2 regions of the Solibacillus sp. GQ1 genome follow, and region 2 is predicted to be linked to the other one. Evidence: riboswitches for the same ligand, from Rfam matches in the RefSeq annotation. Region 2 holds a riboswitch; the other holds the start of a gene.

Region 1 (15,040 bases), 790 kb from region 2:
TCGTTCCACTGTCTGTCTGGCGTTGCCCCATATTGTCCCAATCGCCTTTTATATCTACACCTATCCGTTTACTAGGAATAACGACCAATAATGGCTCATCCTGCTCTTCCACTAACGCCGATACTAATAATACATCCGAATCGACACTACCAGAACAGAACGTTTTTACGCCGTTTAACAAATAGCCTGTTGTTGTTTTTTCAGCCTTCAGTTGAATAGCCACCGGGTTGAACGCATTCCCCCAAAAATAATTGTGCTTAGCTGTTTCGCGATAATAAAATTCCTTTTGCTCTTGTGAACCACATAAATGCGGTGTAACAAGATTGATAAAATGATAGCCTATAACATGTGCCAGTGAACTATCCGCACGTGCAATCGTCCGAACGACTTGAAACACATCATACCAATTCCCACCTAAACCACCGTATTCTGTCGGAATTAAAAGTTTCAAAAGTCCGCTTTCGCGAATTAAATCTCGCTCAGTTTTAGCATTGCCTCCAATTTTATCTCTTTCTACTGCTGTTTGTTCAAACTGTTCGGCAAGCTTTTCCGCGATTTCATCAATATGTGCAACTGCTCCCATAACACCTCTCCTTTACTAGTTATAGAATTTTCTTGCAATTCAGTATTCTTAATTCGTTAGTTTACAGATGCATGTATTTAAAGTCAATAGTTAATTTGAATAATTCATACTGGAATAGTATGCTTTTAGCGAATTAACGTAAAAAACCGCATTTATTTGTATTTTTTTACAGATTAATTGTGTGATTTATAGGGTGATTTCGAAGTTAGAAGAAGAAAAAACCACTATTTTCATAGCGGTCTTTTAGTTTTTGGTATGTTTAGTAATGCATGACTTGATAATAAACAACAATTTGATAAATCGCCGGTACAATTAATGCAATCGCCAAAGAGATGACTGCACCCCACTTCGATTGTGTCATTAATCGATCATTGTCGATTTTCAAGTGCTGTAAAAATGACAGTGTAAAATATAACGCACTGACTAAAAAGATAGGGGTTACGAATGTGAGCCAAATTCCTGCATTCATTTCATGCATCGATTCCTTCACCTCAATCTCATTATATTTCAATATCCATCTGTTTTATTTCTGTGAATTGAAAATTAATACTTTCGTCGAAAATAAAAGTCCACGGCATTGAACAATAAGGAGGAATTTCAAGTGCATCCATTGTAAAATTTTGAGCAATTTTCCCCGCTTCTGTTATAATACTTACTTCCCTATTATGGAAATTAAGTTGTTGATCAGTCCGGTTATGAATAAGCGTTGTAATGAGCAGCTGTTTTCTATGATTCAAGGCCCTTCTAATTACGTAACAGGAAATATGCTCATCCTGTTCTTTTGTTTTTTGAAAAGCTTGTTCGATTAATAACCGGTCCTGATCTGAAATCGTTTTATCCCATGCAGCTTCAAATTGCAGTTTTTGCATGAACTTCACCCCTTCAATGAATAATTTATGTAAATAAGCAATAAAACAACCTTTCTTCTATAATACATGTTACAGTAGGAAAGAATCTTAAAAGTTAGAAGGCGAAAAAATATGATCGAAGTAAAGAATTCCCCGATAAGTGATGGGGAATATAATCGCGGTATTTTTGCGATTAATGCAATTCCTAAAGGAACGTTATTCCACCAAGCACCGGTACTAAGCTATCCAAATGAGCAGCATGAACATATTGAAAAAACAAATCTTGCAGATTATGCGTTTGAATTTGGCATTGGCCGTTCTGCAATCCTGTTGGGCTACGGAATGCTATTTAATCATTCATATGAGCCGAATGCCACGTATGAAATTAATTTCGACAACGAAACATTCGATTTCTTTGCTTATAAAGATATTGAAGCCGGTAAAGAGATTTTTATTAATTATAATGGCGATGTAGATGATAATGACCCACTATGGTTTAACAACGAAGAAGAATAACAAGGGGGAGCTGTCTAAAAATTAGACAGTTCCTTTTTCTATTCCTTCGATAAAGCGAATGATATCTTCCGTCAGTAATTGGCGTTCTTTTCCTAATGTAATAAGATGACCACTGTTGTCGTATTGTTTTTTCGTAATGACGTTGCTAATTGCATTCTTTTCAATCATGTCAATGCTTTGATGGAAAACCGGCTCGTCCAGCATACCTTTTGCCAAGAAAAGAGGCTGTTTCAGCAAATGAAGCTGTTTGCCTGTTTCAACGATAAACTGCTGCAGCGCAATCAGTTTTTCGGCAGGTCTTGGGAAGTGATTATCTAAAAACGCTTGCAGTTCCTGTTCAGAGCTTCCTCTATTTTGTAAATACCTCTTGGAATAATAGACGACACGCTGTTCCAAACCTTCCACTGGCCGCTCCAATACTGGTGAAGAAATAATACATAAAGCTTTCACTTCAGGGAATTCATTTGCCAGTCTTATTCCAAGTACACCACCTAATGACTGGCCAATTACTGTAATCGCTTCATATTTTTCATCGATTAAAAACTGTACTGCTTGTCTGCTATGTTCCCATACGCGTTTCATAGAACTTGCAAATAATTGTTCCGGTGATGCTCCGTGCCCTGCCAGATTTGGCGCATAACTCGTATACCCTTTATTATGAAGCATTTTTGCCAAATAGTGCATCTCCTTCGCATTGCTCGTAAAACTATGTAAAAGCAGAACGGCCTGTTTATGTCCTTTTAAATAAATATCCTCGACAAACTGTTGCATGTTAATCCCCTTTTCATTTGTGACAATATTATAGCATAATAATTCTCTGTTACTGTCATTTCCTCAAGTTTAAAAAGCGGAAACAGTGCATTTGTTTTATTGTTCGGCTACAATATGGTTGAACAAAAAAACATATGAAAGGAGAATCATATTAATATGAGAACAATATTATTATCGATTCTTGCTGCACTATTTTTAGCTGTACCGAGCGCAGCAGCACATACGTATTTAGACACGACTAATCCCGAGGATGGAGCAGTTGTAACTGAACCGTTGCAGTCGATTGAACTTACATACGCCGGGAGAATTGAAGTAGGCAGTACATTTAACGTCATTTCAAGTAACGGTGAAGAAATAGAAACAGTATCGATGGATTTAGTCGATGGTGTATTGACGGGTACTTTTGAAAATCCATTACCAAATGATGACTATACCGTTGAATGGAATAGTATTAGTGCAGATGGCCACCCATTGTCAGGTCAATTTTCCTTTACGGTTGATGCACCTGTAGCAGAAGAACCGGCCGAAGAAGAAGTTACAGAAGAAAATGAAGAGCAAGCGGAAGTAGACGAAACGGTAGAAAACAACGTAGCGGAAACGACTGCGGCAGATAATGAAGAAACATCAAACGATACATTACTATACATCATTGGAGCCCTTTTACTTCTTATTATAATAGTAAGTATTTTCACTATTGCAAGACGGAAAAATACAAAATGATGTCATTGACAATTTTTAGTCAATTTTTACTTTATGTGAGTTTAGCTCTTCTTATGGGAACATTTATCTTATACTGTATCCCTGAAACAATTCGCCCAAAAATCGATATTTCAGCCAAGTGGCTTATTGTTAGTGCGGTCATTTTGCCGATTGTCACATTTGTACCGAATATTCAATTGCTGACAATTTTGACACCACAGTTCGGCTTCATCGAATCATTGGGCATGCTCCTTTTGAAATTTAAAGTTGGCCATTCATGGCTCGCGGTCGTTGGCTTTACGATTATTTTGCTTATAATGATTCGCCAGTTTATGAAAAAACCTTCGAAGCTTATATCGGTCATGTCAATTTTTATTTTAATCGCCATTATGACGGCAATTGGCTATATTAGTCATGCAGGTTCGATGACAGGCATTGTCGGATCGGCATTGGATTTTGTTCACCTTCTAGCTGTCAGTGTATGGCTCGGCATCTTAGTTCTGATGAGCTTTTTCTCAAAAGATGCGCAAAACTGGGATGCCTTTCTGAAGTGGTTCTCCCCCGTGGCACTCGTAGCTTTTACGGCAGTTGCATTAACAGGTGTCCTTATGACTGACACAATCGTGCCGGGCTATGTGACAAGCTGGTCGAGCAATTATGGACAGTTTTTGTTCATTAAGCATGTTCTGCTCGTACCTTTGACTGTTATTATTTTGGCAAACAGTCTGCTCATTAAACTGAAGATGGACAAGCCATTATTTGAACCGCGTACGTGGGTACGAATCGAAACAGTTTTGCTCGTAATGATATTATTCATTACAGCGCTCTATAGTGAACAACAGCCCCCGAGTTTTTATGTTCAGGAAATTTCTCCGTTTTTTGAAATGTTCTACCGTAGCTCGATTGAAGCTGGCATGCGCGGGTATTTACAAATGACGGGTATCGGGTTAGGATTTTTCCTGTTGACTGCACTGTTCATCGCTCTTGTCATCGTAAGTTATATTAAACAGCTGCCGGTTGTTGTATCGGCTGCCATGACTTTTGCGCTGGCATTATGTTTTTACATGGGCTTTATGTCGATTGTGTTCTTTAAATAACGTCAAAAAATAAAGGGTTGTAGTAAAAGTCATTTCCGACTAATACTACAACCCTTATTCATTAGGCGAGCCTTTTTGTCTTCATACGCATATAGCGAACAAGCGCCGCGATGATTAATATTACTGTTAACACTATTGTACCGTTCTGCATTGTTGGTTCATCTGTTTTTACAGCAATACCGATGAGTGCCCAAACGATAACAAGAGTAAAGAAAATATCTTTTGAAACAGCAACCGCCAAATAACCGAGAATGACCGCAACCCCGACAAGTACGAGTGATCCGATCACCTCTGATATCCCCAAATCGACTCCATGATGTTTTAAGACATAGCTTACATTAGCGATTGTCGCTACGGATATCCACGCTAAGTAAAATGAAAACGGAAAGCGTTCTGAAATACCTTTTTCCGTGTTTTTATACTGCAGGTAAATCGCAATGAGTGTAAATAACAAAAAGAACATTACAATAATGGATAGTATAAATTGTTCATAATGCCAGCTGAACAGCCAAGCAATATTAAATATACAGCTGATGATAAATAAAATACCTACTTTTCCTTTAAAACGATTGTCTTTCACTTTGCGGTATATCGTAATCAGCCATATGACAAGCAGTACATAAATTAACGACCAAATAGAAAATACGTAGCCTGCTGGTGTAAATAACACTTCTAATCGATTCGTAATTTCTGATGCCGTTTGCCCGTTTAAAGGCAGTGTATTGGATAGCGCATTTACTACGATTACAGCAATCATGGCTATCCACATTGTAATATACAAGCCCATTTTTCATCATCCTTTTTTCTAGAATTAGGGAACTATACCCTTCTTTAAAAAAGAATAAGCGGTAAATGGGCTATTGATTGTAAAGGTAATGTGATTTATGCAAAATTATTTTTAAGTCTGCTTTTCAAAGGCAAGTTTGATTCCAAAACCGATAAGAACAGCTCCAGTCAACGTTTCGATTACCGATTGTGTAGCAGGTTTTTTCATGAAATTGCGGATTTTGTTTAATAAAAAAACATAGAGCGCAAACCAAATAAATGTTAAAACAATATAGATGATTCCCATCGTCAAAAATGGCCAAAACGGTTCTGCGCCTTTAGATAGGAATTGCGGTAAAAACGTCAGGAAAAATACTGCTACTTTAGGGTTTGTGATATTCGTAATGAGTCCCTGCTTAAAATACGAATTGCCTTTAGCTTCAATTTCCGGAATGTCCGTCAATTCCTCTGAATCAGCTTTTTTAGCACGCATGCTCATCAATGTTTTTATACCCAAATAGCATAAATAGGCTGCTCCTACGTATTTCAACACTGTAAATGCCACGGCAGATTTTACGATAATCGCCGATAGCCCTGCCACCGCTGCAATTGTATGGACCGTTAATCCTGCGCAAGAGCCGACCATTGTTTGAAATCCGCCCTTTTGTCCGTTAACGATTGTATTTTTCGTAACGATAGCTGTATCAGGACCCGGCAATACAATCAGAAGAACACACGCAATGATAAAGAACACAACATTCTCCATTTACTCACCTTCATTTTCTGAATTTTTAAATATGGTAACATGTTCATCTGAATGAAGCTAGGGGAATTTATAGTTTAATGGATTGCTAGTGTGGCATTACTTGTATGCATTCTTATGATATGACCGGCAACTGATTTTATTAGAAGAATTTTATATTTATTAGAAAACTTCAATAGGTTATTAGCATTTTCCGAATGTTTATTTAAACATCTAAGAGCATTATTAGTACAATTGCCTTATAATTAGAAAATCGGTAACTTATTAGAAGATGTCAACTTGATATTAGATGATTTAAATATTTATTAGAATATTACTAGTGACTCCTTCAATCGTCAGCAAGTAATGCCATTTTCTCAGCAGCTTTCTCTATGATTACATCATCTTCAACCTGACCAGTATAATTGATATACATCACGGCCCGCCCCTTTACAAAGAGAAAATCTTTATGAAAAGAATTATCCCGAATCAGCAGTCGATCAAAAGCTGTGTGTTTTCTTTCTTTAAAACTTCTAGGTTCACTTCCATATGTATGCTTGATTATTAACTCATTAACTAATGAGCTAACATGGGAATGGAACCGTAACTTATAAACTTCCGATGAGATTGATGGTTGATATGCATGATTGGGATCGTACCATTCCCCTTCCTGAATAACGCCCATTTCTGTTGAATCATATTGGACAGAAGCAAAAATATTCCACTGTGATGAGTAGTTGCTTCCCAAATCCTCGCCTTCAAAGTAAAGTGGCTTCCTTTTAAGATGCGGCTGATTTTCAATGGAAGCTAGTCGGACAATTGGCAGCCCTGCATCTTCTTCTGTTAAAGGGCTTGTTTTCATACTCCATATTTGGTAAATCGGTATTAACACAAGAGTTAATGTAATTACTAATACTATGAAACTGTAGACAATACTTGACCGGTAAAAGTTTTCCCATGGTTTTTGTTGATCGTCTAATATCCCAGCTTTAAGTTCATTCCGCAAATGATTGATTCCAAATAAGCTTTTACCTATCGGAATTATTTGCATAAAACTAACAAACAATACTAATAATGGAGCAAGTGTATATCCATCTATCAGTTGCAAAACAGAAATATTTCCGTTTTCGAAAGATTTGACGAAGACCGTAGTGATTACAATAATCGCGATTAAATTAACTATAAAATTAAATAATGCTTTATTAAAAGCTTTTTTTGCTATTGAGATTTGCTCTTCCCGATCTATTGGAGGTTCATTTACTTTACGATCAGTCGGTGCTGCAAATACGTGAAAATTGCTGTCACTCGCAATGTAGTCCCAGCCGCTTTCTTCGTATAACCGAATTTTTTCACTCGATATATATTTGTTTTTTGCCAGTTCAAGTCGGTAGCCCGTTCTTTTGCGATCACCTTTTTTAAACTTTGCAAAATGTGTGCCAATCTCATAAAAATGCAGCCCTTGCTCGGACATATCCGAAAACCAGCTTTCATGTTCCTTAATACGCCAATACTGCCCGGGTCTTATTCTGCGTACTATTTCTGCCATCGCTCTCCCTCCTCATATGACTGACCTAACAATAAAATAGAAGGGAATGTTTGTAAATAAATAATTAGAATCAGCAAACTATTTCAGCACTCTCTGACGCAATAAAGAATATTGAAAATGTTCACAGTAAAAAGGCAACCCTACCAATGCAGGATTGCCTATTACACCGCTTAGAACTAACTTTCCGCAAGCAGCAATATTTTCTGAGCTGCATTTTGAGTGGCGTGCACTAATCTTTATTAAAACATTTTATTCAAGTTCGCCATTTCAATTGCAGACATTGCGCTGTCGTAGCCTTTATTGCCTGCTTTTGTACCAGCACGTTCGATTGCCTGTTCGATATTTTCAGTTGTGACAATGCCGAAAATTACCGGTACGCCTGTGTCCAACCCTGCTTTGGCAATTCCTTTTGCCGCCTCGTTACATACATAATCGTAATGTGTAGTTGATCCGCGAATGACCGTACCTAAACCGATTACTGCATCATAATTATTTGTTTCAGCCATTTTTTTTGCAACAAACGGTACTTCGAAAGCACCTGGAACCCATGCTGTATCAACGTTTGCTTCATCAACACCATGACGTTTTAAGCCGTCAATTGCACCGCTTAATAATTTATCATTAATAAATTCATTAAAGCGCCCTACGACAATTCCGATTTTTAGATCTGTTCCGACTAATTGTGCTTCAAATGTTTTTCCCATTTTAATTGCTCCTTTTTATACCAATACGGTAGTTAATTTTATATATTGAACTAAGTCTTCGATTGTAATAAATTTCAGGTTATGTTTTTGTGCAATCTTTTCGAGCTGTGGCATGCGGGCCATTGAACCATCTTCGTTCATAATTTCACAGATGACCGCAACTTCATTCGAACCGCATAGTTTCGCCAGATCAACACCTGCTTCCGTATGCCCGCGACGTTCCAACACGCCTCCCTGTTTAGCAATGAGCGGGAAAACATGGCCGGGACGATGAAAATGCTCCGGTTTTGTTGCAGGATCCAGTAATGCTAACATCGTTTTAGAACGCTCAAATGCACTTATACCTGTCGTTGAATGGATATGATCGATACTAATCGTAAAAGCTGTTTGATATGTATCGGTATTGCTTTGCACCATTGGATGAAGGGAAAGCTTTTCTGCAATTGCAGATGAAACTGGTGTACAAATTAACCCTCTTCCATAAAGCGCCATGAAATTAATATTTTCCGGTGTAGCGAATTCTCCTAACACAAGAAAATCCCCTTCATTTTCACGGTTCTCGTCATCTGACACAATAATAATCTCGCCGTTTTTCAATGCCTGAATTGCTTCTTCAATTGTATTCATTTTGTCACCACTCCTTTAAAATCCTGTACGTTGCAAAAAGTCCATTGTAATTGTACTTTCCGTTTGATTTTGTAAATGTTTTTTTACATATTTTCCGATTAGATCTGTTTCAATGTTCACAACATCTCCCGGCTTTTTAAAGCCTAATACAGTCTGTTCATACGTATGAGGGATTAAGGAAATGGTAATGAATGTGTCCGTCACATCAAAAATTGTTAAACTCGTGCCGTCCACTGTAATTGAGCCTTTCTTAATACATTCAGCAAACAAATGCTTTTCCATTGCCAAATCAATATAAACTGCATTGGCAACAGGTCTTTTCCGTTGTATTGTTGCAATTCCATCAACATGGCCCGATACGATATGTCCACCGAATCGACCATTTGCCGACATTGCCCGTTCTAGATTGACAGGCATCCCAGCAGTTAATTGCTGTAGGCTTGTTGCTTTGACGGTTTCCGGCATGACATCTGCCAAAAATACGGTCGGCGAAAATTGTTTCACTGTCAGACAGACACCGTTAACGGCAATGCTGTCCCCGAGTTGAACATCCTCTAGAATTGTGCTTGCGCGAATGGCTAGTTCCATCGCTTGTGTGGATTGGCTGACTGTTTCAACCGTTCCAAGTTCTTCAATGATTCCTGTAAACATCCTGCTCACCTCTTTTTAAGATTAAAAAAGAACCCCGATTGAATTCGGAGTTCGATGAGAGGAAAATTGAGCATCATCAAATAAGCTTTTTGAAGTAAATTTTCAAAAAACTGCTGACATTGCTTCCTTCTCCCATCCAGACTGTAACTGTCGGCTTTGGACTTGCACCAAATCCTGCACACATAAGTGGCTCACGGGCTTAGAGATAAACTCATCACCGTCGATTGGGAATTTCACCCGACCCCGAAGGAAATTATTTTTTTCAAATAAAATAAAAAAACCCGTCACAAGGTGCGACAGGAAAAGTGTATAGCAAAAAAGCACATTTAAAATCAAATTTTTAAAATGCGTTGCCATTCCTTCTCCCATCCAGACTATAACTGTCGGCTTTGGATTTGCACCAAAATCCTGCACACATAAAGTGGCTCACGGGCTTAGAGATAAACTCATCACCGTCGATTGGGAATTTCACCCGACCCCGAAGGAAATTATTTTATTTGAAAGTTATTGTAACATAAATAATTTAAAAAGCTAATAGTATTTTAGCACCTACTTACTTTTTGTTCCATCAATCCTTTTACCTCTATCCCCTCTGTTAAATTATAAAAATTTTGAAACTTTACTAAAGATAATACGTAGAAGAATATACATAATATTACATAAATTAGAAAGGAGTTATTGCAAGCTTTTTTTAAGTGTCTTTCGTTTACTTGGTTGCTTTTTTTCGTATAACTATTTCATAAAATATAGTGTCGGATAATCTTTAGTAATATAAAAAAACAAATACTTTTTTAACGGTAATGGAGGCTTTTATGGCAAATAATTCACAGTCGAATAAATATCTTATCTTTCTAGAGCTACTGTTTTATGCAGCATTACCTTATGTAATCTGGAAGTTTGGGCGAGAGCCTTTTGGTGACTATGCCGCAATGCTGCTGTCCACTGTTCCCGGGATAATTTATACGGTTTACCGCTTTGCTAAAGACCGGCAATTCAATGTGACAGGCCTGTTTATTTTAGGCTCAATGCTTATAGGTACAGCGGTCGATTTACTGTCGGGTTCAGCGGAGCAGATGATTTGGAATAACGTTTATTTAGGTCTTTTTTATACGTTGCTCTATGTAATTTTATTCATCGTAAAACAGCCTTTTTCCCTGTATATTGCAGTTGATTTTGCTTATTTGCAAGGACATGCACGAAAGGAAAGTAAAGCATTATTCTTTCAAAAAGGGATCTTCCGATGGTTTCAGCTGATCCAGGTTGTCTTCATTATTCGAGGACTGGTTATGGCAGGAATTACGGTCTTCCTGCTTCGTAAATATGGAATTGACAGTTATGGTGACATGCTTATTTATAAACGGGTAGCGAGTTGGGTGTTTTCCGGAATTTTAATGGGGATGTTCTTTTACATTAATGTTGTTGTACAAAACTATATGAACCGATTAAATGAAAATAATCTGCAAAAGCGGCAGGAACCGGAAATTGTCGCAGAATAAATATTAAAAAATTTTTGAACCTTTTTCCTCTCCTGTTTGTATAGTCAGTGAATGCATCAAAAGTTGCAGCTTGTTATAAAATTTAACTAAGTAAGGAGAAATCGATATGGGGATTGGTTTTAAAATTTCGTTAATTGTGAGTGCAGTTGAAATGGTTGTATTATTTACGATTTTGATTCCGTTTTTTAGAAAACATATTATCAGGGAAGGTAAAAAAATTAATTATGCGAAAACAACCGTTTATTTACGCTGGAATATATTTGACACGATTACTCTGATTTTAGCGGTTTATACGATTATCTGTGTGCAAGTTTTGAACATTTTACTTTCATCCGGTGAAACAATTGAAAACCCTTATGTTCAGTTTTTTACGAACCAGGCACAGGCATGGGTCATTGTAATGGTTGTGTATTTGGTCATGCGCATATCGGCTACACTAAAAAGTATTAAAGCACGTTTCGGTGACGTTTATGATAGCGAACAATGAGCAGTTGATGATCGCGTTTCAAATTGGCGATTCGGAAGCGTTGGCACAACTGTACGACCAGTTGCATGAGCCGCTGTTCTGTTTTTTGTACCGTTATACAAAAGATGAGCAATTGAGTGTCGATATTGTTCACGACAGCTTTGAAGTGCTGCAATCAAAAAAATTTCAGTATGAACAGCAACGTGGTACGGTAAAGTCCTTCTTGTTTCAGATTGCCTACCGCCTTATGATCAATAAGCTGAAAAGGCGCAAACGATGGCAGACACTCCTGCCTTTTCTCATCCCTATTCAGAAAAAAACGCTGCAAACCGAAGACACACTCGTCATTCAACAAGCGATTTCCAACTTGCCGGATAAACAGCGGGCTGTAATTTTGCTTGCTTACTATGAAGATTTGCCGCAAGAAGAAATTGCCTTAATATTGGATGTTCCGATCGGTACGGTAAAATCACGGCTTCATCACGCTATTAAAGCTTTAAAGGCTGAATTAAAGGAGGATTTCCAACATGAACGAGGAATTTAAAAAGGAAAAAGAGCTATCCGGTTTGCTTGATTCCTATAAAATCGACATACCTGTGACAAAACTTGCAAAAAAGCAGTCACCATTTCAAAAGTTTATTCGCTATCTTGGTTCTCCGACGAAAGATCCATTTGAAAAATGGACAATTCAATCAAAGGGCTATCTGTTTTTTAAAATTTTCCCCGTTTCCCTTGGTTTGTTTTTAGCAATTTTACAGGGATTCCTAATGAACTAATGGTAATTCCTTTGCTGGCTACCTAACTATGAAAGGGTGATAGAAATGAAGAATACGACAACCGTAAAAGAATGTCCAAAATGCGGCTGCTCTGAATTAGGGAAAGGCAAACATAGCGGGTACAGTGTTATGTCACCTGTCAATAAAATGAGCTTAGGTTCCAATATCGAATATATTATTTGTACACAATGCGGTTTTATTATTGAAGGCTATGTCGTAAAGCCTGAGAAATTTAAAGGAACATTTTAATTCGATATCGGGATTACAAATAGAGGGTGGGACATAATCCAAAAATGCAATTTTTCTCTTAGAGAAAAATTGCATTTTTTTGCTGAGCGTAAAAATTGATTTCCATTCCGGGGCGCTTTCCTCGGGCGTGGCCTTACACGAAAGTCTCAGGCGTCAGTGCTCCTGACGCTTCGCTTTCGTCGCAAAATAAATTTCGCTATTCCCGCAGGAAGCTGTGCTTGTTGCGAAAGGTGATACCGTCAGCACGAACACTCGCCCTCCATTCCAATCAATTTTATAAAATATCCGTTTCTTAATAAGGTTTTTCTCCTTAGTTTATGAAATTTCTACTTCTGTCCCGGCCTCATTGTATTTTCTACCTGTTTCTAAAGATCACTTCAACCTACTAATTCCGCTTTTACAAAATAATATGCTTTTTGAATTTCCTTTTCATCCGCTGGGTATGACGTCATCAACTCATCACGTAACTCTTTAAGGCTTTTTGTATTACTTTCTGTAAAGCCATTCATTACAGCCGTCAAAAACACGGGGTTGTAATTTCTTTTCATTTGACTCATAGTATCCGCCCCTTCATTAATTCAACAGTTTTAGTCGCTCTTTTGCGGCCACCATATTTTTCAATGATGCAATCGTCTCTTGCTCCGTGCGAGTTTTCAGTCCACAATCGGGATTGATCCAAAATTGTTCTTTTTCGATCACTTCTTTACTTTCTCCGATAATAACGGCCATTTCTTCCACTGTTGGTATACGGGGGCTATGAATGTCATATACACCTAAACCGATGCCCAGTCTGTACGGTGTCTCTTTTAGTATTTTTACCAGTTCTCCATGGCTTCGTGATGTCTCAATCGAAATCACATCCGCGTCCAATGATTCAATTACATCAATAAAGTCATTAAATTCACAATAACACATATGTGTATGAATCTGGGTCGTATTCCGCACACCGCTTGTCGCTAATTTAAATGCATTTACACTAGATTCGATATAAGCCCGATGTTGATTTTTACGGATCGGCAGCCCTTCTTTTAATGCAGGCTCATCAACTTGAATAATATTGATTCCTGCTTTTTCAAGCGCATATACTTCTTCCCTTAATGCCAGGGCGATTTGATAAGCAACTTCCGAGCGGTTCAAATCATTTCGCACAAATGACCAGTTCAATATTGTAACGGGTCCTGTCAGCATCCCTTTGACCGGCTTATCCGTAAGTGATTGTGCGGCACTTACTTCCCTTACCGTCATCGGTTCCGTCCATTCAACATCTCCGTAAATAATAGGCGGTTTAACACAACGTGAACCATAAGAAACAACCCAGCCATTATTCGTAAACGCAAAGCCATCCAATTTTTCACCAAAAAATTCGACCATATCTGTACGTTCAAATTCTCCATGAACAAAAACATCAAGACCAAGCTGCTCCTGAATCGCAATCCATCGTGCTGTTTCGTTTGCATTAAATGCTTCGTACTCCGCTGTTGTAATTTCCCCTTTACGCCACAAACTGCGATTTTTCTTAACTTCAGCCGATTGCGGGAAACTCCCGATTGTTGTTGTCGGGTAATCCGGCAACTGTAAAAAGGCACGCTACAGTTTACTGCGCTTGTTGTAGTTATCTGCTCGTTTAAAAGCTTCCTGTGTTAGTGCGTTCACCTTGTCATGTACAGCTTGTTTCCGTCTTGATTTATGCTGCGCCAATGTGCGGATTGCTTTTTGACTTTCTAAAATTGCATGTTGATAAGGACCTTCCAACTGAAGTATTTTTCCTTTAATCATTTGCAGTTCCTTTATTTTTTCATTGGCGAATGCTAAGACGTTTTGCAGCTCAGGTACAACCCCTTTTTCTCCTGCTGTTGTAACAGGCACATGCTGGAGGCTGCACGATGTTTGTAGATGGATAGGTGAATATGGTACGTAGGAACGAATTTCCGCTACTAGTGCCAACTGCTTCTGCAATTCGGCTCTCCATATGTCACGTCCATTAATAATTCCTGCATATAGAACTTTATCTTTGGGGAAAGTAAATTTTTTTAACGATGCTATATTTTCAATTTTTCCATGAACAAAGTCCAGTCCAAAGCCATCGACTGGCAAATTAATCATTGTTTCATAGTCGGATAACGCTTCAAAATAAGATGTGCAGATCGTTTCAACTGTAAGTCCTTTTAATACTTGATGATAGAAATGCTGAACTAATGCAATATCTTCGGAAGTAAGGTCTTTTGTAAGGCTTGGTTCTTCAAGCTGGATTGTCGTTGCACCACTTGCTTCTAACGACTGAAGCAACTCTTTATACACAATCACCAGCTGCTGAATATAGTGTTGTTTTTGTTCTTGGCCAACACCTTTTGTCAGTTTATAAAATGTAAATGGACCAATAATTGTCACACGAGGGGACATGCCGAATGCTTCGATTGCCTCCTGGATATATTGCGCGTAAACATTGTGCTGCAATGCGAGTTGTTGTCCCTCATATTCAGGTACAATATAGTGATAATTCGTGT
Region 2 (15,040 bases):
ATATAAAAAAGCACTTGAAAAAATTGCAATGGGATTAATTTCGTTAATGCCACAGGAAAAAGATATTAAACGCTTAATGGAAACCATTCAACATTATGATCAAAATGAAAATTGGACACTTTTCTTATGGAAAAATGGCGAAGAATATGTAGGGGCTATTGGGATTGCAGAAGAAAAAGATGCTGCAATCGTCCAACATATTACAGTCATCCCATCGTATCGGGGTGAAGGTGTCGCATTAAAGATGTTACATGAACTGCGGAATATGGGGTATGAGCATATTCAAGCGAATGAAGATACAAGTGCATTTGTCCAGAAATGTATACCTATATTAAAAGAAGTCGACTAATTTACTGTCGACTTCTTTTTTTTAATTCTCTAGCTTCAAGTATTTCAGTCCGGTCCCGAAGCATATGTTTATTGAAAATAAAGTGTGAATCCATTAGAGGAATCGACTTTATTCTTTCCTGTACCAATTCTTGCAGCTGTCGATCTGTAATAGGCAGTGTAAAGTGTGCGAATGGTTCATTTTCCTGCATTTTTCGAAGTTGGTTTTTCATTAGACGAAGCAGTTGTCTTACATCGATAAACTCGAAAAATTGACTATTATGATTCAGCTCAAAGTTAACAATGGCTTTCTCCATTATGCGTGCAGCGCCAGTAACATTTGCCCGCCGGAAGTGGTACATACCTGTCGCAAGCTGGACATAGCCTACTAACGGATGGAGTTTTTCTTTTGGTGCAATTTCTTTCCAATATTCTTCTAAAACTTCATGGCATTCAAAATAGTCATTATTGCCATTAAAATAGGCGCAATAATCGATAAATAGTGGATGAAACAAAGGATGCATTGTTGTCCCCTTTCCTCTATACTAATTAGATAGGTTCTGCTATATTTTGTTGAATTTTGACGAATAAAGTAACTAGCAAAACGTAAAATTAATCATAGCGAATTAGATGCTAATGATAATTTCCGATTAACGATAGGTGGTATTTTATGTCTTACGAAGTGAAACTAGACGCCTTTAGCGGGCCACTAGATTTATTATTGCATTTAATTCATCGTTTGGAAATTGATATATATGATATTCCAATGGCGGAATTAACGGAACAGTATATTGATCACATCCATGCGATGCAAACATTGGAACTGAATGAAGCAAGCGAGTATTTAGTAATGGCCGCAACATTATTGGCGATTAAAAGCCGTATGCTCATTCCGATTAATGAAAATGAAATCGATGCAGAGGAGCTCGAAATAGATGAGGTCGATCCACGGGAAGAGCTTGTTGCACGTTTAATCGAATATAAAAAGTATAAAGAAGCAGCTGTTCAACTTCAGGAATTGGAAACAGAACGCGGGCAAGTGTTCACGAAAGCGCCGGCAGATTTGTCGGAATTTATGCCGGAAGAACAATTAGCGCTTTTTGATCAAAATGTAAATGTTTACGATATGTTAAGTGCGTTCCAAAAACTGATGCGTCGTAAACAGTTGAAAAAACCATTGTCAACGCGTATCGCAAGACAGGAAATTTCAGTGAAGGAACAAATGCGTTCCGTTGTGAACATTTTAAAAAATGCAGGCGGAAGAGTGATGTTCTCGCAATTGTTTGAAGCAGAGGATAAGCCAATGCTTGTATTGACGTTTTTAACATTACTGGAATTAATGAAGCGCCAAGTGATTTTTGTCGAACAGCAAAATAACTTCGATGATTTATCTGTATTACTGACAAAAGAGGAGATCAATGATGAATTCGAACAACTTACTGAGCCGAATTGAGGCACTATTATTCGTAGCTGGTGATGAAGGTATGACCGTTAAACAACTTGCACAATATATAGAAGTAGAACCAATGGATATTGAAGCGGGATTAAGCGAGCTCCTGTCTCATTACAATGAGGAGGAAATGCGGGGAATTACATTAAAACAGCTTGCCGGTACATATCAGTTAACAACAAAACCGGAAGTGACGGACACATTGAAAAAATTAATTGAAAACCCGACAAATCAAGTATTAACCGCAGCTTCATTAGAGGTTCTGGCAATTATAGCGTATAAGCAGCCGATCACGCGCGCGGAAGTGGAAGATCTGCGAGGGGTGAAAAGCGAACGCCCGATTACGACACTCGTTTCTAGGGCGCTCGTACAGGAAGTTGGCAGGGCGGAAGGAACAGGACGGGCAATCTTATATGGTACGACAAAAGAGTTCCTAAATTATTTTGGCTTAAAAAATATTAAAGAATTGCCGCCTTTACCGGAAGAAGTCGATCAGGAAGATGATCAGCCGACTGATTTATTTTTAACGAAGTTCCAGGAAACATTTAACCAAAACTAAAGGAGTGGCCTGTTGAAAAAGTGGTTTGTTTCTATTGTTGTATTGTTCGTATTTTTGAGTAGTTCGTCACAAATTCAGGCGGCGTATAATAGCTATGTTGTTATCGATGCGGAAAATGGACGGACATTAATGGGTGTGAATGAACATGCACGCCTGCCGATTGCCAGCCTGACAAAAATCTGGACGGCCCTGGTTGTTTTAGAAAATAGTGAGCTTACCGATGAAGTTGTCATTTCGAAGGAAGCCTCGCTTGTTGAAGGCTCATCAATTTATTTATTGGAAAACGAGACGTATACGATTGATTACTTGCTTCATGGTTTAATGATGCAATCAGGAAATGATGCCGCTACTGCGCTGGCGGAACATATTGGAGGATCTGTAGAGGGCTTTGTTCAGCTTATGAACGAGAAGGCAGAGCTTTATCAATTGAATGAAACAACTTTTACAAATCCTACAGGGCTACACAATGAAGCCCATTTATCCTCTGCCTACGATACGGCAAAGATGCTGCAAATTGCGATGATGAATCCACAGTTCAGAAAAATTGCATCTACTCAAAATTTTTCGGATGGCAGGCAGTGGAGAAATAAACACCGGCTTATGCATGAGAAGATAGGAGCCGTTGCAGGGAAAACAGGCTATACAAAAGTGGCTGGAAGAACATTGGCAACTTATTTTGAACGGGAACAAAAATCATTTGTTGTCGTTACTATTAACGAAGGAAATGATTGGAATATCCACCGGAACTTGGCGGATTTTGTCGACAATAATTTTGAACATAAAACGATTGTGAAAAAAGGGAAATATAATGCGAACGGGTTGGCAATCGAGTTAGATGAACCGTTCCAAATGCTGCTTCATAAGAAAGAACGACCGAATTTTGAGCATATTGTTAAAGTTTCACGGCTGAAAGGGTCGGATCGAGGGGTTTGGCTTTTATACGCAGATGAATCGCTCGTATCATCAAAACTCGTTAAAGTAAAATAATCCAAAAAGTGAAATACTTTAACTTCAGGATTGAAGTTAAGCCCCCGGAGATGTCATGGATTCGAAAAAGAGTTCTTAAAATCAAGTCAGCTTAAAAGCATCGCATCATGCGACAACGGCTGACTGACCCACATCCTGTGGGCCTCAAAGCCGAATCCAGACGCAATTACGCCAGAGCGTAATTGATTAAGTTCTAAAAGTATGACATAATTTTTATTCGTTAAGGATTTATTTTCGCTCGTATTTGTGGATTACAGCAATAGTATTTAATAATTAACAGAGCAGTAAATGAAAAGTGCAGGGACGAATGCTGAAGAAGTATGCGTCTTTGCAGTTTATCAATCAATGAGGTGAACTTATGGAAAGATTACAAAAAGTGATTGCCTATGCAGGCGTTGCATCACGACGTAAAGCAGAGCAATTAATCGTAGAAGGTAAAGTAAAAGTAAATGGAGTCGTAGTTAAAGAGCTTGGTACAAAAGTATCCAACTCGGACACGATTGAAGTTGAAGGCGTAAAACTGGAAAAAGAAGATAAAGTTTATTTCCTGCTATATAAACCACGTGCCTATATTTCAGCAGTAACTGATGATAAAGGTCGAAAAACAGTAACTGATATTTTTAAAAAGCATGTTCACCAACGTATTTTCCCGGTAGGTCGTTTAGATTATGATACGACTGGATTATTGCTTTTAACGAATGACGGTGAGTTTTCAAACTTAATGACACATCCGAAATTCAAAATCGATAAAACATATATTGCACGTGTTAAAGGGATTCCAACAAAACAAGGTTTAATGAAACTACAAAACGGAATTAAGCTGGAAGACGGAAAAACGGCTCCTGCAAAAGTTAGTATGACAAGCTTTGATGAGAACGCTGGTAAAGCGATTTGTGAGATTACCATTCATGAAGGGCGAAATCGTCAAGTCCGTCGTATGTTTGAAGCAATCGGTACACCTGTCGTGAAATTAAAACGTGAGCGCTTTGCATTTTTAGATTTAACTGGACTTAGCCCAGGCGAATACCGTCAGCTGACAAAACATGAAGTAAAACTACTACGTGTATTAGCTGAAACAGGAAAAATTGAGTATAACAATTAATAGTTTAAGAAATTCATAAATCATTCTGAAAGAAAAGAATTTAAATTTTGTAATAATTTGCTATAATAGGCAACAGTAGTTGCTGAAGTGGAAGGGGGTTTTTTATTTTGGAAAAAAAGAAACAACGTTCTGTGACTCGCGGTATCATTTTAACCATTTTAGCAATCGCAATCGGATATACAGTTTACGCTGCCGTAACGAAAGATAAAATTAATATTGTACAAGCCGGGGCACAGGCGCCTGATTTTGAAGTAGTAGATTTGCATGGTGAAAAGCATAGATTGAAAGACTACGAGGGAAAGGGTGTCGTACTGAATTTCTGGGGTACATGGTGTGAGCCGTGTGAACGCGAATTCCCTGCAATGACTCGTCAATATGCGGAATTTAAGGGCCAGGATGTTCAAATTATTGCCGTTAACTTCGCACAGTCTGAATTCGAAGTAAAAAAATATGTGGCGAATATGGGGATGACGTTCCCGGTTGCGATCGATAAAACGAAAAGTGTTTTCACTGCCTATAATATTGGACCCCTGCCTACATCAATTTTCATTAAACCCGACGGTACAATAGACCGTATTATTACTGGAGAAATGACCGAAGGAGAAATTGTGCAATATATGGGGTCAATAAAGCCGGAATAGGAGTTTTTACGCAATGAATAAACTACTTTGTGAATGCGGGCATGAAAATCCTGAAGGTACAACACTCTGCCAAAAATGCGGTTCTCCATTATCCGCAGAGGAAAAAAGCAAAAAAATTGCAGATATGCGGTACGAAGGGACAGCCATTCGTTCAAAAACTTATAACAAGTCAGTTATTGATAAGGTTTGGAATTTTTTCTCAAGTGTAAAAGTCGGAATTACGCTCATTATTATCAATTTAATAGCAGCATCAATTGGTACAATACTGCCTCAGGAGTTTTACATAAGCGTAGCAACAGACCCGGAGAAGGAAAAGTACTATTCAGATGTTTATGGATGGTTCGGTGAAATATACTACGCGTTAGGTTTATCGGATCTTTATTCATCCCTATGGTTCCAATTACTTGTATTAATGTTAGGTGTGTCCATTATTATTGCAAGTATTGATAGAGGAATTCCATTACATAAATCTTTAAAAAATCAACGAGTCAAACGACATACAAACTTTATGAAGCGTCAGCGAATTATCGGTGAAGGGAAACCAAGTGAAACGCCTGAACAAACGCTCCAGCTCGTTGAACAATCTTTAAAAAATTTAAAATACAATGTGCGTCGTGAAAATGATTCCATTTTAGCGGAACGCGGGCGTTTTTCCCGCTATGGTGCTTACGTAAACCATGTTGGATTAATTGTCTTTCTGATTGGGGTCATGCTCCATCTAGTACCGGGCATGTACGTGGATGAATCGATGTGGCTTCGTGAAGGCGAGACACGTGCAGTACCGGGTATGGACGGGTACTTTCTGAAGAATGACAAATTTATTCTTGAAACTTACGACAATGTTCCCCAGGGCGAGCAGATCAAACAAGGGGTCAATGTAGTTGCGAAAAACTTCCAGACAGACGTGACATTGTATAAACAGAAAGAAAACAGTGTGCCGGGACAGGCGGAAAACCTGGAAGAAGTAACGAAATACGGAATTCAGGTAAACCATCCGCTGAAGCATGAGGGCTATGCATTTTATCAGATGGATTTCCGTTTAAATGAGATTAAAACAATGGTGTTTGATTTAACGAATAAGGAATCGGAAGAATCGCTTGGTCAAATTAGCATTGATTTAACGAACCCGCAGGAAGTGTATACGCTCGAAAATGGCGCACAAGTCGAATTAATGGGTTTTTATCCGGACTTTTCAGGTTTTAAAGAAGGTGTACCGCAAACTGTGTCCCAAACACCGAATAATCCGGCATTTATTTTTAAAATGATTACTCCTGAAACACCTGAAGGAGAAACAAGCTTTGTTGCGATTCAGCAAACACTTGAGCCTGAAGGTGACAATATTTATAAAATGAAGTTTTCGAATGTGGAAACACGCCATATGTCTGGTTTAACGATCCGTTATGATCGGACAATCCCTATTCTAATCGTAGGGGGTATTATCTTTATGATTGGTGTTGCAATCGGTTCCTATTGGAATCATCGCCGTATATGGATTGAACAGTTGGCGGATGGAACAATACGTCTGGCGGCACATACGAATAAAAACTGGTTTAGTATGAAAAAAGATTTAGATGCATTAACGAAGCATGCTCATTTACCGCAATACGTAGATCAACAGGAAATAGAAAACAATGAACATGTTGAAACAGAAAAGGATGGTAAAACCTTATGAGTTTAATCGATTTAAGCGGTTATTTACTGTATGCTGCATTCATTTCTTACTTAGTTGGTACATTTTTATTTGCAGGCGCAATTAAAGTGAAAAATGACACAGCAGCAACACGGGCGGATAAATACGGTAAAATTGCCCTTGTTGTTACAATTATCGGTTTTGTTGCACAGTTAGGTTATTTCATTACGCGTTGGGCGTATACAGGACATGCACCGGTTAGTAATATGTTTGAATTTACTACAGCATTCGGTATGTTCATAGTACTATCGTTTATCGTCATTTACATTACGTATAAAGTTGCGGCATTAGGTGTTGTTGCTTTACCAATTGCATTATTGATAATTGCCTTTGCCTCTATGTTCCCGACAGAGGTAAGTCCTTTAGTACCTTCACTGCAAAGTCATTGGCTGACGATACATGTTACGACTGCAGCACTAGGGCAATCGATTTTTGGGATTAGTGCGGTAGCCGGACTTATTTACTTGCTCAGAAATGTGAATATGGACGAGCGCTCAAAAGAAAGCTTTTGGCTGGAAACAGTCATGTTCTGCTGTGTACTAGTCGTAGGATTTGTTGCAGCAACGGTTACATTCAACGCCATGGGTTATGAAGCAAAGTATGAATACGTTGATACATTGGATCAAGTCAATACATCTACGTATTTGATGCCGGCTGTTTTCGGTATGAATGAATATGTGGAACTGTCTGAAGACCGTATGACACCATTATTTGAGTTGCCTGCATTGATTGATGCACGAAAGCTAACAACTGTTTTCTGGTCTGTTCTATTCGGTACAATCATTTATATATTGATTCGACTGATCTTTAGAAGAAAGATAGCGAAAATGTTCCAGCCATTAGTAAAACGGGTGAACTCGACGCTGATGGACGAAATCGCCTACCGTTCAATCTTGATTGCTTTTCCGATTTTCACATTAGGCGCGCTTATTTTTGCGATGATTTGGGCACAGGAAGCATGGGGCCGATTTTGGGGCTGGGATCCAAAAGAAGTATGGGCACTTATTACATGGCTGTTTTATGCAGCATTTTTACACCTTCGCCTCTCAAAAGGTTGGGAAGGAAGAAAGAGTGCATGGCTTACGGTAATCGGTTTCCTTATTATTTTATTCAATTTAGTCGTAGTTAATCTAGTTATCGCTGGATTGCACTCTTATGCATAATGTGACAACAATTTGCTTTTTACACTATTTTTAAAGCAATTTTGATAGTTTCCAATTCTAAGCAAAATAATTAATAAACTGTCATAAAGTTAGAAAAGTTCAATCAGAATGATTGGGCTTTTCTTTTCAATCGTTCGCTAAAAAGGTACAATAGAGAAGAGAAATAGAGTTTTGAAAGGGGCAACACCAGTGTCTGAAAATATTTCTGTGTTAATTGTGGACGACGAGGATCGAATTCGTCGTTTGTTAAAAATGTATTTAGAGCGTGAGGGCTATACAGTAGAAGAAGCGGAAAATGGAGAACAAGCACTTTCGATGGCACTTGAAAAAGATTATCATTGTATTTTGTTGGATATTATGATGCCTGAAAAAGATGGTTTGGAAGTTTGTGCTGAACTGCGCGAAAAGAAAACAACGCCTATTATATTGTTGACGGCAAAAGGTGAAGAAGCAAACCGTGTACAAGGATTTGAACTTGGTGCGGATGATTATATTGTGAAACCATTTAGTCCGCGAGAAGTCGTATTACGTGTAAAAGCAATATTACGACGCTCAGCAGTATTTTCACCTGTTTCAAATGCTTCATCTTCTAAAGATTTAGTTGTGTTCCCGCATTTAACAATCGACCATGATGCACATCGTGTGACAGCAGATGGAACGGAAGTAAATTTAACACCGAAAGAATATGAATTATTATACTTTTTGGCGAAGTCACCCGATAAAGTATTCGACCGTGAGCAATTATTAAAAGAAGTATGGCATTATGATTTCTTTGGTGACCTGCGCACAGTTGATACACATGTAAAGCGCCTGCGTGAAAAGCTGAACCGTGTCTCTGAAAATGCAGCAAAAATGATTGTTACGGTTTGGGGAGTAGGCTATAAATTCGAGGTCGTAAATGATTAGAATAGCAACAAGTATTGTCGGGAAGCTATGGGTAACCATTTTGCTTCTCGTTTCATTTGTCCTGTTTATTTTTACAATTTTCATGTTGGAGTTTCTTGAAAACTATCATAACGAACAGTCCGAGGTTTCATTAAGGCAAACAGCCGCAGCCATTGCGAGTATTATCGATGAAGAAGAGATCGATGATAAGCAGTTTGCAATCATTTCGGAGTTATTGACGGAAACGACAAACGTACTTATCGCCAAAAGTTCAGATGAAATATTGTATGCAAGACAAGAAGGCATCAATAAAGAAGAAATTCAGCAAAAAATTATAAGCAGCAAAGCATTTGAAGAAGTATATGCATCATCAGAGCCGATAGTAAAGGAACTGACGCTACCTTCGAATCGAGAAGAAGCGAACAGCTCCAATTATATTGTATTAGGCTTCCCGCTTAAAAGTGTTGAAGATCTACATGGGGCCGTCTTTATTTACAAAAACCCCGACGCTTTACACCAGACTAGTAATGAAACGACGAAAATTGTTGTGTTAGCTGCGGCTATTGCATTTATATTGACGACAATTTTTGCATTTTTCCTTTCTTCTAAGATAACGCTTCCATTGCGTAAAATGAGAGAGCATGCATTTGAATTGGCAAAGGGGCGTTTCGATTCAAAAATTGAAACGAAGCAAAATGATGAAATTGGTCAGCTTGCCGTCGCCTTTAACCAGATGGGCCGTCAATTGAAGCATCATTTGGAAGTGATCAACCAGGAAAAAGAACAATTATCGAGCATTTTAACATCGATGACCGATTCTGTTATTACATTTAATCGCGATAAGACGATTTTAGTGAGCAATCCTCCTGCAGAGCGACTACTGCAAAAATGGTTCGTCGAAAAAGGATTGGATAGCTCAAAGCCGATACCGGATGAACTTTATCAAATGCTTGACCATGTGTTGAATTTCGAGGATCAGCTGGACGAAGAGTTTGAAATGGGTAAATCCTATTACAGTATAACGATTAGTCCTTTGTACAGCAGAGATTCCATTCGTGGTGCAGTCGCTGTTATACGCGATAAAACCGAGGAAACGAAACTGGAAAAACTGAAATCGGATTTCATTGCCAATGTTTCACATGAGCTCCGGACACCAATCGCGATGCTACAAGGCTATTCTGAGGCGATTATTGATGGGGTTGTGACAACAGAGGAAGAACGTATTGATATGATCCGGATAATTTACGATGAATCACAGCGTATGAGTCGTCTCGTAACAGATTTACTTGACTTGGCGCGGATGGAATCAGGACATATGAGTCTGTATAAGGAAGACGTGCCATTAGTAGCGGTTATTGAACGGATGACACATAAGTTTGACCAAACAGCGAAAGAAAAGCATGTGCAACTGCAGATTGAAACTGACTTTTCGGATGAAACGCTTATTTCGATTGATGAGGACCGTATCGAACAAGTATTAACGAACTTGATCGACAATGCGATTCGCCATACACCAGCCGATGGATCGGTAACTGTTTCTATGGCAAATGAGCAAAACTATGCAAAAATTCAAATTAGGGATACAGGGCAGGGTATTCCGCAAGATGATTTGCCATATGTATTCGAACGGTTCTACAAAGCAGATAAAGCACGTACTCGTTCGAAAGGCGGAACGGGCTTAGGCTTGGCCATTACGAAAAACATTGTGGAAGCACATAACGGCAGAATCTCTGTTGATAGTGTGGAAAAGCAAGGAACAACCTTTACATTTTACTTGCCATTATCTTAAAAAAGTGGGGTAATGGAATTATGAGTATAAAAAAGTTTATCATTTTGAATCGTTCAAAGTGATAAACTTTTCTTTTTAATAGACTAATTCGTTCGTAAAAGGATGATTACTGTAACTTTTCTGTTTCGAAAACGACAAATTACGTGAATGGAGGTGGGATGGGTGCAGCAATCCATTTTCCATCGATTATACGATACGTATCATCAGGATGTTTTTAATTTCTTATTTTACTTAGTGAAAAATCGTACCGCAGCTGAGGATCTTGCCCACGAAGTATACGTTCGTGTATTAAAATCATACGAGCGATTCGAAGGGAAAAGCTCGGAAAAAACTTGGCTGTTCTCTATAGCAAAAAATGTGGCGATTGACTATTTCAGAAAAAAACAAGTTCGAGATAAACATGCATTTACAGCTTTTGATTGGGAGACAGAGCAACTCGTAAGCCCAATCCCTTCACCTGAACAATTCACCGAATTAAATGACCAGCTCCATCAATTACTGGTTGCATTGGAGGAATGTTCAGGTGATCAGAAAATGGTGATTATTATGCGGTATATTCAAGAACTTTCAATTCAGGAAACAGCGGAGATATTAGGATGGACGACCGGAAAAGTTAAAACGACACAGCACCGTGCTTTAAAGAATCTGCGGCTGCTATTGGAAGCGCAAGAAGGAAGGGAGGCGAATCCATTATGAAAAAGGAGCATTGGGATGAAAAAGAGATTGAACTTTTTCTGAAAAAAGCACCGAAAGTAACTGATCATCGTTCAAAAGATGAGGTATTTAATCGTTTAATGGATGAAGGAGCATTTAATGAAGATCCGCCTCACATAGAGCAAAACAATCAAAAGGGTATACGTTGGGCGCCATTATTCGTCTCGATTGCATCAATATTTATTATTGTTTTAATCAGCGCGCAATTTATAGGCAATAATGAATCGGTTACTATGCAGAATGAAACATTCGATCTTGCCACTCCGGAATCGGAAGAAAGTATGACAATGAGTGCGAAGGAAGATGCATCTACACAACGCTCCATGATTAATAGTTTTTCGACGGAAGCTCAACCGGAGCAAACATTAGTTTATGAAAGCGAGCTAGAGGAAAACACATTATTTGCAATTGGTCTTGCAGGGGATGATGCAGAAAGTGTACCTGTAAGCATATTGATTCCAAATGAAATTGTTGCCGAAAAAACGGGTACAGAAAATCCGACGAAGCTGGAACTTTATAACACATTCAGTCCGTTGCTTGACGAACAGTCGCTAGGCTTTAATGAATACCATCCTTACAAGGGCAAATTGCGTGAGGAAGGGAACAGGCTTGTTCATATGTTGCCGGAAGATCACCAATATGATGCGGGAACTGCTTCCTTATCAAATTATCTCGGTTCCCTTGTCGACACTTTCAGAGATGCATATATGGAAGTGGAAATACAAAATACGGCCGGAAAACCAATTTACTTTGACCATGTTGGCGACGTAAAAGAACCGTTTTTATTAAATGATGAGAACGCTCAATATAATTATTTTATGTATCAGATGCGGAATGGGGCGGTATATTTAAGTCCCAATTTCCGAATGAGCTTTAAAGATGTGCAAGAAGCAATCAAAAATATGACGGTGGAAGCGAATGATATATACAGAACGGTTATATTGCCGGGTGTATATTTAAAAGTTGAATACGCTAAGTCGATTGTAAGAATTACATTTGAAGAACCTTTAAACTTGGACAATTATGAACCAGCTCAAGGAATGCGAATGATTGAAGGATTAATAATGACAGCAGCAAGTTTTGATAAACAGGTGAAATTTGAAAATATCGTACAGGAACAATGGGGCGGTTATGACTTCACAAAACCGGTAGATAAGCCGGTTGCGGCGAACCGTATTCATTATGAATTTCAATAATTCAAATAATTTTACTAGGAATTGTAAGCAATGGGCTTTACAATTCCTTTTTTTTATATATAATAATAGTTATAGCAAGGTAATTGCTACATAATTTCATATTGATTCATCTTCGGGGCAGGGTGTAACTCCCGACCGGCGGTAATAAAAGTTATAACTTCTGACCATTTACTTGGAGGAAGTTATGTCGAACTTTTCGAGCCCGCGAGCCACTTTTGTGTGCAGGATTTGGTGCAATTCCAAAGCCGACAGTATAGTCTGGATGGGAGAAGGTGAAGGTACGGTCGTCATTTTTTGAAAATGCCGTGCTTTGCAGTACTTATTTCTAATTCCTTATTTGTAAACGGAATATTTTTCGTGTACAAAAAACAGGAATTGCTGCAAATGCACAGATAGACCCTTTATTTAAGTGTGCCTATTTCTCCCTTATGCTCTAGTTTAGCATAAGGGTTTTTTCATGGAATGATTTGATTCGTCCTTTCTTCTTGCGAGATGGAATCAGCAAAGAGGAGAGATTTATATGCAAAAAAGAAGTTTAAAGTTACGATCATTCGTAACAATCGCAATGCTGAGTGGGGTTTCATTTGTGCTAATGTTGTTAAACTTCCCACTACCATGGTTCCCGGTGTTTTTACAAATTGATTTCAGTGATGTGCCAGCATTGATTGCGGCAATTACGATGGGACCTGTTGCAGGTATCCTAGTTGAACTTGTTAAAAATGTGCTTGACTGGATTTACACAGGGGCTCCTGAAGGAATTCCGGTAGGTCATATGGCTAACTTCGCTACAGGTGTATTATTCATTTTACCAGCTTACTATATTTATAAAAAATTCCCTTCTGCAAAAGGGTTAATGACAGGCTTAGTTGTTTCTACAGTTGTAATGTCACTTGGAATGGCGGCATTAAACTACGTGGCGTTCTTACCGCTGTACACGTACTTACTAGGCTTCGAATATAATATGTACGAAACAATCGTGTTAGGTATTTTACCGTTTAATATTGTTAAAGGAATTATGATGTTTGTGGTCGTGACGATGCTTTACCGTTCAATGCGTGTATGGATTGAAAATCAGCGCAGACAATATTTAGCTTAATTAAATAATAAATTATGGAGCGATGTCATAAAAGTGTTAACTTTATGACATCGCTCCTTTTATATTTACTCTTACTATTGTCATTCTGTTATAGGGCTGATATGATATTGTACATTGTTAAGAAAATTAGGACGTTTCATTAAAACACCATGAAATGACATCTTGGGAGAGAATATGATGGACAAGAAAATACCATTTTCAACCTATGCAGTAATCGGAACGATGCTGTTTGGGATGTTTTTTGGAGCAGGAAATTTAATATTTCCGATTCAAATGGGGCAATTGGCAGGGACAAACTATTGGTTTGCGCTAATTGGCTTTTTAGTTACGGCAATTGGTTTGCCGTTTTTAGGAATTCTGGCAATCGGATTGTCGGGAAGTAATGGATTGCGCGATTTGGCAAGTAAAGTACATCCAATGTTTGGATTGTTTTTTGCATTGGCTTTATACTTAACGATTGGGCCGTTTTTTGCAATTCCGCGTACAGCAACAGTACCGTTTGTTGTTGGATTTGAACCGTTTATCGATCCTTCACAGGCGACATTGTGGCTTGCGGTATTCAGTTTTATTTTCTTCGCGATCGTTTTTTATTTTTCACTAAATCCGGCGAAGATCATGGACATTATAGGGAAGTACTTAACACCGGCATTTTTAGTATTTTTATTTGTGCTAATCGGTATTAGTCTGTTTTCTCCAATGGGGAAATTCGTTGAGCCTGCTGGAACTTATATTAACGAGGCGTTTATGACAGGTTTTAAAGAAGGCTATAATACGATGGATGCACTTGCTTCGCTTGCATTTGGTATTGTTGTCATCCATGCGATAAAGCGGACAGGGATTACAGATAAGAAAGAAATTGCAAAAGCGACTTGGAAATCAGGTATTTTCGCAATGGCATTAATGATGCTGATTTACGGTCTGATTGCTTACATGGGAGCATCGAGTATAACGGCGATTGGTACATTTGACAATGGCGGTCAAATTTTTGCTGCGGTTGCCGATCATTATTTCGGCTCATACGGAGCAATTTTGTTGGCGATTATTATTGTACTTGCATGTTTAAAAACGAGTATTGGGCTCATTACTTCATGCAGTGAGTTTTTCCATGAAGTGTTTCCGAAAATCAGCTATAAAACATTTGTAGTCCTATTATGTGTTGTTTCATTTATCATTGCGAACTTTGGTTTAACAAATATTATTACATATGCAATTCCAGTGTTGATGTTCCTTTACCCTCTGGCAATAGTGTTAATAATACTGGCGCTTCTAGGACCGCTATTTCACTACAAAAGGACTGTATTTGCAGGGGCAATTTTACTCGTATTCTTTATTAGTATAATTGATGGGTACAATGCGTTAATCGGAAGTGTGCCGGCATTTGAAGTGAGTGTGCTGTCTTCTATTTCAGCTTTTTACGCAGATTACCTACCGCTCTATTCCA

The links. A riboswitch is a leader RNA that binds a small molecule or an ion and turns the genes downstream of it on or off. The one in region 2 is predicted to bind FMN.
Region 1: linked by a shared signal. The riboswitch ahead of ribE (riboflavin synthase) and the one ahead of AC6CH1_RS03790 (ECF transporter S component) in region 2 are both predicted to bind FMN.

What each region holds. Positions count from the first base shown of each region.
Region 1 is NZ_JCAXEX010000001.1:1,579,632-1,594,671, forward strand. Features, by position in the region: gene AC6CH1_RS07900 (acyl-CoA dehydrogenase family protein) at 1-583, opposite strand, end outside; gene AC6CH1_RS07905 (hypothetical protein) at 843-1,061, opposite strand; gene AC6CH1_RS07910 (SLAP domain-containing protein) at 1,084-1,452, opposite strand; gene AC6CH1_RS07915 (SET domain-containing protein) at 1,564-1,947, shown strand; gene AC6CH1_RS07920 (alpha/beta hydrolase) at 1,969-2,718, opposite strand; gene AC6CH1_RS07925 (copper resistance CopC family protein) at 2,875-3,438, shown strand; gene AC6CH1_RS07930 (CopD family protein) at 3,435-4,514, shown strand; gene AC6CH1_RS07935 (TspO/MBR family protein) at 4,576-5,301, opposite strand; gene AC6CH1_RS07940 (LysE family translocator) at 5,413-6,045, opposite strand; gene AC6CH1_RS07945 (DUF2812 domain-containing protein) at 6,371-7,567, opposite strand; gene ribH (6,7-dimethyl-8-ribityllumazine synthase) at 7,807-8,271, opposite strand; partial or broken gene ribB (3,4-dihydroxy-2-butanone-4-phosphate synthase) at 8,290-8,898, opposite strand; gene ribE (riboflavin synthase) at 8,914-9,549, opposite strand; FMN riboswitch at 9,670-9,804, opposite strand; FMN riboswitch at 9,903-10,039, opposite strand; gene AC6CH1_RS07965 (VC0807 family protein) at 10,362-11,045, shown strand; gene AC6CH1_RS07970 (group-specific protein) at 11,152-11,532, shown strand; gene AC6CH1_RS07975 (RNA polymerase sigma factor) at 11,540-12,055, shown strand; gene AC6CH1_RS07980 (hypothetical protein) at 12,039-12,287, shown strand; gene AC6CH1_RS07985 (transcription initiation factor TFIIIB) at 12,333-12,536, shown strand; gene AC6CH1_RS07990 (hypothetical protein) at 12,914-13,093, opposite strand; gene metE (5-methyltetrahydropteroyltriglutamate--homocysteine S-methyltransferase) at 13,110-14,108, opposite strand; gene AC6CH1_RS08000 (hypothetical protein) at 14,124-15,040, opposite strand, start outside.
Region 2 is NZ_JCAXEX010000001.1:793,589-808,628, forward strand. Features, by position in the region: gene AC6CH1_RS03725 (GNAT family N-acetyltransferase) at 1-349, shown strand, start outside; gene AC6CH1_RS03730 (DUF309 domain-containing protein) at 351-851, opposite strand; gene AC6CH1_RS03735 (segregation/condensation protein A) at 998-1,780, shown strand; gene scpB (SMC-Scp complex subunit ScpB) at 1,746-2,336, shown strand; gene AC6CH1_RS03745 (D-alanyl-D-alanine carboxypeptidase family protein) at 2,349-3,323, shown strand; gene AC6CH1_RS03750 (pseudouridine synthase) at 3,682-4,425, shown strand; gene resA (thiol-disulfide oxidoreductase ResA) at 4,533-5,066, shown strand; gene AC6CH1_RS03760 (cytochrome c biogenesis ResB family protein) at 5,080-6,738, shown strand; gene ccsB (c-type cytochrome biogenesis protein CcsB) at 6,735-7,919, shown strand; gene AC6CH1_RS03770 (response regulator transcription factor) at 8,109-8,825, shown strand; gene AC6CH1_RS03775 (ATP-binding protein) at 8,818-10,593, shown strand; gene AC6CH1_RS03780 (RNA polymerase sigma factor SigX) at 10,756-11,289, shown strand; gene AC6CH1_RS03785 (hypothetical protein) at 11,286-12,503, shown strand; FMN riboswitch at 12,608-12,781, shown strand; gene AC6CH1_RS03790 (ECF transporter S component) at 13,024-13,599, shown strand; gene brnQ (branched-chain amino acid transport system II carrier protein) at 13,777-15,040, shown strand, end outside.